Regions from separate parts of the Endozoicomonas montiporae CL-33 genome, predicted to be linked through region 1. Evidence: predicted binding sites of a transcription regulator. Region 1 holds the regulator's gene; each other region holds the start of a gene.

Region 1 (2,275 bases):
TCGGCGTGGACTTCCAGGCTGGCGGTGCCGTACTCCAGATCATATTCCACAGAGAGGGTCTTCGCAGGTAGCTTGCCTTTCTTGCGAAACAGAACCAGTGGCTTGTTGAGTACATAGGAGAGGTTGGAGCCGATCAGGAAGCCGCGGGCATCCATGGCGCCAATATGGCTGAAATCCAGTTCCATGTAGCGGTGGATAAAACTGTCCATCACGCCGCGCCAGGCTTTGGGGTTTTCAAAAATAGTGGTGACATCCCGAAATAGAACGCCGGGCTTCGGCCAGTCCGGAACGCTGCGAATCTGGGACTTAAGATAAAAATCGTCGATGATCATGAAATGGCAACCAGTTACTGTGCGTGTGATGTGAGGTTTGGTGGCTGGAACGGAAGCAACCGCCGGATGTGTACATAAGTACTCAACAATCCGGCAGGCTCCTGAATCCGATTACATCAGATCAGTTTGTTGCAATGATCTGCTCAATATCGGCGGCTTTCCCGCCAGCCAGAGAGCATAGTTGAACTGCATCACGAATTTCAATTTCCTTGCCAACGGCTGAAATCAGACCATTTTTCTGGAAACGTGTGAAAACGCGGCTGACCGTTTCTACCGCCAGTCCCAGATAGTTGCCCATTTCATTGCGAGACATGGACAGTCTGAACGACTGGGATGAGAAGCCACGGCGACGAAAGCGGCTGGCAAGATTGATCAGGAACGTAGCAATACGCTCATCTGCATTCTTCTTGGACAGCAGCATCATCATTTGCTGGTCTTCCCTGATCTTTTTGCTCATCAGGCGCATCAGGTGACGACGCAGCTCCGGGAAGTCATCAGACAGCATCTCCAGCTGCTCAAACGGAATTTCACACACCATGGTGGTTTCCATAGCCTGGGCGGATACCGGATACACGTCAGTGTCCATACCACTCAGGCCGAGGATTTCGCTTGGCAGATAGAAGGCAGTAATCTGTTCTTCACCTTCGTTAGTAGCAGTGTAGGTTTTGATGGCACCGGAGCGAACAGCGTAAACGCTGTCAAACGGATCCCCTTCCAGGAACAGGTGCTCACCTTTTTTCAGCGGACGACCGCGTTTAATGATGCGATCCAGATTGTCAATATCTTTCACACTCAACGCCAGCGGCAGGCACAGAGAGCTGAGACTGCAATCCCTGCAGGCCACATGGCTTGGTTGTCGGACGTTGGGCTTGGACGTCATCGAGTGCCCTCAAGGTCTTTAAATGCAAAACGCTGACTATTTTATGGAAAATATTTTGAAAGTGTAAGTGCGGTGTTGACCTACGAATGTTGATATTGATCGTTTTTTAAACTTAATTCGGCAAGTCGCATTTTGTTGCGGTTAATGCCTAGTCTCGTTGGTGGATGTTTTGTTCTTTTTTGGGGTTTTGAGCAGGTTTTTTGCGACTGGTTTGTACTGGGTTTCATCAGGAGCAATGTTTTGTTGTGTTGCTCTGTGGGGCTTCTATGGAATTATTGTGTAAAAAACGTGTCAGGCAAGGCTGATTTGATGAGGGAATATTCTTGTGGCTCTGCCTTCAGTTGATCATAGTGCCGGTGTTTTTGCTGACTGTTTTTGGGGGAATCAAAGGTTAACCGGTTAAAGTGAGTTAACCTTTGAACGTCTGAGCTTAAATAACTTTAGAAAAATGCTTCACATTATTTTGCTGCTGAAAATAACGGTCAAACACCATACAGATGTTTCTGATCAGCAGCTTGCCAGCCGGTGTTACTTCCAGAACTTCGGGTGTCACTGAGACCAGTCCGTCTTGTTCTAAAGGCTTTAGATTAATCAGTTCAGACAGGAAGTAAGTCGGAAAATCGATTCCGTATTGCTGTTCAATCATGGCTGGCTCAAGCCTGAAATGACAGATCAGCTCGTTAATAACGCTTTGGCGAATCTGGTCGTCTTTCGTCATTTTCAAGCCGCGATGCAAAGGCAGCCGGTTTTCATCAATGGCTGATTGATACTCGGCCATGTCTGTATGGTTCTGTGCGTAGGTTTTTCCTACCTTGCTGATTGAAGATACGCCCATCCCTACCAGATCGCACTGGCTGTGTGTGGTGTACCCCTGAAAGTTGCGATGCAGTGTGCCTTCTTCCTGGGCAATCGCCAGTTCATCATCGGGCAGTGCAAAATGATCCATGCCGATATACACGTAACCACTGTCTAATAATTTACGGGTGGCCTGTTGCAGTATCTGTAGTTTGACACTGGCATCGGGTAAATCTGCTTCACTGATGCGGCGCTGTGGCATAAATCG
Region 2 (2,275 bases), 2.5 Mb from region 1:
ACCGTATGGTGGATGGAGCCATTATCCTCACCAACTCCTTTGATGACGAGTTTCTGACCTCCATGGCTTCAAAAGAACTGCCACTGGTGGTGCTTGACCGGGAAATCCAGTCACCTCATATCTATAGCATTCTGATTGATAACTTTGGCGGCGCCTTCACAGCCACCAAAGCGATTGTTAAAAGTGGCGTCAGGGAAGTCTATTTTCTGGGCGGCCCGGAAGATTCGTACGACAACCAGAAACGTCTGGATGGTTACATTGCTGCTCTGGGCTTTTGTGGCGTTCCGGTTAATCACGACTTTATTCTTGAGTGTGACTTTACCGAGGAAGGCGCTTACCGGAAAATGAGCGCGCTGTTTGATCAGGGAACCATACCTGACGCTATTTTTTCTGCCAATGACGAGATGGCTCTGGGCATTTACCGGGCAGCCCGCGAACGTAATTTGCGCATTCCAAAAGACATTAAAGTCGTAGGCTTCGACAACATTCGTGAGTCTGCCGTTACTACGCCTCCACTGACCACTATTTCTCACCAGCAGTTTGAAATGGGTATCAGTGCTGCCGAAACCCTGTTCCATGCTCTCAAGGGCAATGATGATATAGAGTATATTCGCATTCAGCCCACCAAGCTTATCGAACGGGAAAGCCTGTAGGTTGGGACGAACGAAGTGACCTCCCAACACGGTGACTGTCTTATATCTCCTGAAAAGCCAGTTTGAAGTTAACATGATTTCTACTAACTGGCTCACCGTGTTGGGAGATCGCGTTCCACGCTCGTCCCAACCTACAAGCTGTGCATAAAATGAAGAAAAACAATATTTTCTTACAATTTGTTTAAAACCTTTAACTGAATAAAAAACCCTTTAATTTAAGGGTTTACAGCGTCATTCAAGTACAAAATAGCTTAAATCAACTCAAAATTTCACCATTCATTGATCTATGTCTTACAGGCTGGCACTTCTGTCTCGTTAATATCCCCCCGCATTGGATATAACGCTAGGAAGTGTCTAAGTGAACAAAAAGTTACTGTCACTGATGGTAGCTGGCACACTGTCTCAGGCAGTGAGTGCAGCGCCCATCGAAGCAGCACCGGCTGAAGCGGCTGAAGCTCAGCGCCCGAACATCATTTACATCATGTCCGACGATCACGCAGTTCGCGCTGTTAGCGCCTACGGCGACATCATCGGTGAAATGGCGCCTACGCCAAACATCGACCGAATTGCTGAAAACGGTGCCCGTTTCGACAGTTCTTTTGTAACCAACTCCCTGTGTGGTCCATCCCGTGCGGCCATGTTCACCGGTAAGTTTGGCCACATCAATGGCTTTAACTACAACGGTCAGGTATTTGATGGTTCTCAGGACACATGGACCAACCTGCTGCACGACGAAGGTTACACCACTGCTGCCATTGGTAAGTGGCACATCAACCTGACTCCGGACGGTTTCAAGTTTGACCACTGGGAAATCCTGAACGACCAGGGTGAATACTACAACCCGGACTGGATCACCAAAGACGGCGTGGAAACCGAAATCGGTTACACCACCGACATGATCACCGAAAAGACCATCACCTGGCTGGACTCCCAGCGTGACAAGGACAAGCCTTTTGCCCTGATCATGCACCACAAGGCACCTCACCGTAACTGGATGCCTGCGCCAGAGTACACTCAGCTGTTTGCTGACGTTGAATTCCCGGTGCCTGAAACCTATTTCGACAACTATGAAGGTCGTGTAGCTGCTCAGGGTCAGGAGATGAACATCTACCGTGACGCTCAGGAAGGTCACGACCTGAAGATGACCACCGGTGTTGGCGAAACAGAATGGCGTCAGGACATCTGGCCTCACCTGCTGGAGCGTCTGAGCCCTGAACAGCGCGCCGAGTGGGACGCTGCGTATCAGGAACGCAACGACTACATGAACAAGAACGCTGCCAACTGGTCTGAAGAAGAGATGGCCATCTGGAAGTACCAGCGTTACATGCAGGACTACCTGGCAACTATCCGTTCTGTAGACGACTCTGTTGGTGAAGTTCTGGATTACCTGAAAGCCAACGATCTGCACGAAAACACCATTGTCGTATACACCTCTGACCAGGGTTTCTACCTGGGTGAGCACGGCTGGTTCGACAAGCGTTTCATGTACGAAGAATCTTTCCGTACTCCTCTGGTCATGCAGTACCCGGCTAAAATCAAGCCAGGCACTGTTGTAAACGAGATGGTACAGAACATCGACTACGCGCCAACCTTCCTGGAATATGCTGGCGTTAACGTGCCAT
Region 3 (2,275 bases), 1.2 Mb from region 1:
TGTTTCATGTTTCACTCCCTGAGCAGTGACGTTATTTAGAATTCAGTCTTCAGTTCCCTGATGGGAATACACCAGCGCGGCTGACATCACACCCTGCGTCTGGTTAATACGGCTGATCGTATCGATCATGGTTTTCTCGCCAGCCTGCTCTTCGACAGTGACCACCAGCTTTCCCGTTGGATCCGCTTGATGTACCTCGACACCGGCAAAACCATTCAGAGTGTCTGCAACACTGGCACTGCAACCTGGCAGTGTATGAACCACCAGTCCTGCGATGGTGAAAGCCTTGTCATTGACCGGATCGATAGTAGAGTGCTTCATGGGTGTCGTTGTTTCAGCTCAATGGCAATAACCGGACAGGATGATGAGCATTCACCACAGCCCCGGCATAAATCGGGATTAACATCAGGTTCAGCCATGCCGTTCACACGCAGCCGGAACTCAATCACTTCGTAGTCACAGGTTTCTGCACAGGTACGACAATAAACACCGGCTGTCGCCAGACAGCTTTCACCGATCACAGGCTTGAGTGCCCATGGACTGTTTGAAGAATCGGATAAAGCCCCCACCGGACAAGCCTGCTGGCATTCACCACAGAAACTGCAGAAAGCACTTGAAAAGTCGGCTTCCGGAAAACCACCACTGCCTTGTTTCAACAAATCATTCGGGCAGCGTTCAATACATTCCGTGCACCGTGTACAGGTATCGAGGAATGCTGCCTCATTGATACTCCAGGGTGGACGAACGGTTTGTTCGTGATTAAACCTGCCTCGTAAAAACCGGCGACGGGACAGACTGGCTTGTGACTTCATGATGTTGATACTGAACATTTTGTTCATATATTAATAAGTTTTAAACACCATAAAAGCCCTGAAAAGCGCGCCATACATAGGGGGTAATACCCAGCCATACCTCTTTAGAGGTACATAAAAGCCACTATCAATCCGGCTTGGGTTTGATACACGAAGCTGTCATGCTATTTATGCTTTCTGATAGCCTGTGGACAGGGTTATTAGAGGTACGGCCAACAAATTGACCGTTTATTGACTTGAATCAATTTTGACCAACCACTCTTTAGCCTGGAAGTATGAACCCGTTGTCGTCTCACCCTCTCAGAACCAAAGCACTGGTTGTCATCATCAGTGTTGGCCTGCTGGGATTCACCAGCGTCATGGCCTCTCTCTGGTTTGCCTTGGCGACCAAGTCGGATGCCGAAGCCATTAATGTTTCCGGTTCTCTGCGCATGCAATCCTGGCGACTGTCTGAACAGATCCTCATCCCTGAGCTGACTGATACCGAATCTTTGGGTTTGCTGATTGATATCTACGACAAGAGCATCAACAACCCGTCTCTGACCGTGCTGGCAGAGCTTAATAATCAACTGGGAAAGCGTTATCGGTTGCTAAGGCAGGAGTGGTTCGGCCATATGCGGCCACTGCTGGAGTCTCTGGACTCACACCCGGAGTTTATTCGTTATGTGCCGGATTATGTTGACCGGATTGATGCGCTGGTATTTGCCTTACAAAACGACACCGAGCAAAAACTGAGAACGCTGTTTATTTATACCTTGCTGTCAATGTTCGGCATGTTATGCATTGGTATCGTTGCCATCCGTTATATTGGTAAACACCTGCTGTTGCCTATTGAAGCACTGAGCCTTGCTGCGGAAAGAGTGCGTACAGGGCAGTTCGATGCTGTGGCACTCAACTACAACAACCCGAATGAACTGGGGCAGCTGACCAGCACGTTTAACAACATGGCAAATGAACTCGACCAGTTGTACGGTCAACTGGAAGAACAGGTCAGGCAGAAGACCCAATCTCTGGAAGTGTCAAACACCGCCCTGCAGCTACTTTATGATGCGTCACAGACCATTGGCATCAACCCCTATGACCGGGTAACCCTTGAGTCCCATCTGTCACAGTGGAAAACATTGCTGAATCTCAGAAGCTGTTACCTGTGCATCAACAGCAATGCCGGAAAAATCAGCCTGCGTCGTATTGATCCTGATAATAATCCCGACAATGCATGCTGTCAGCAGAAACAATGTCATCAGTGTCATCCGTCGTCTGTTGACGACCAGCAATTTCCTCTGAGATTCAAGGGCAGGCAGTACGGCTACCTGCGCATCATTGCCAGTGATCGGGAAAATCTGTCTAACGACAGTTGCCAATGGATGACCACCTTCTGTGACATCGTTGCCAGTTCACTGTATCGCAGCAGCTATCAGGTTCAGGAACACCGGTTGCTGCTGATGGAAGAACGTTCGGTAATT

Evidence for each region. The regulator FNR, encoded in region 1, switches genes on or off when oxygen is low (the NO sensors DNR and NnrR bind a similar motif). The targets are predictions, from matches to a motif close to TTGATNTANATCAA.
Region 2: EZMO1_RS03465 (sulfatase family protein) is a predicted target of FNR. The motif match lies at 933-946, and genes of this name have one in related genera.
Region 3: napF (ferredoxin-type protein NapF) is a predicted target of FNR. The motif match lies at 1,044-1,057, and genes of this name have one in related genera.

The regions. Positions count from the first base shown of each region.
Region 1 covers NZ_CP013251.1:3,665,097-3,667,371, reverse strand. Annotated here, with positions in the region: gene EZMO1_RS16790 (adenine phosphoribosyltransferase) at 1-332, opposite strand, end outside; gene fnr (fumarate/nitrate reduction transcriptional regulator Fnr) at 454-1,212, opposite strand; gene hemN (oxygen-independent coproporphyrinogen III oxidase) at 1,643-2,275, opposite strand, start outside.
Region 2 covers NZ_CP013251.1:779,489-781,763, reverse strand. Annotated here, with positions in the region: gene EZMO1_RS03470 (LacI family DNA-binding transcriptional regulator) at 1-653, shown strand, start outside; gene EZMO1_RS03465 (sulfatase family protein) at 1,012-2,275, shown strand, end outside.
Region 3 covers NZ_CP013251.1:2,428,716-2,430,990, reverse strand. Annotated here, with positions in the region: gene napA (nitrate reductase catalytic subunit NapA) at 1-8, opposite strand, end outside; gene EZMO1_RS11085 (chaperone NapD) at 43-321, opposite strand; gene napF (ferredoxin-type protein NapF) at 318-839, opposite strand; gene EZMO1_RS11075 (histidine kinase) at 1,088-2,275, shown strand, end outside.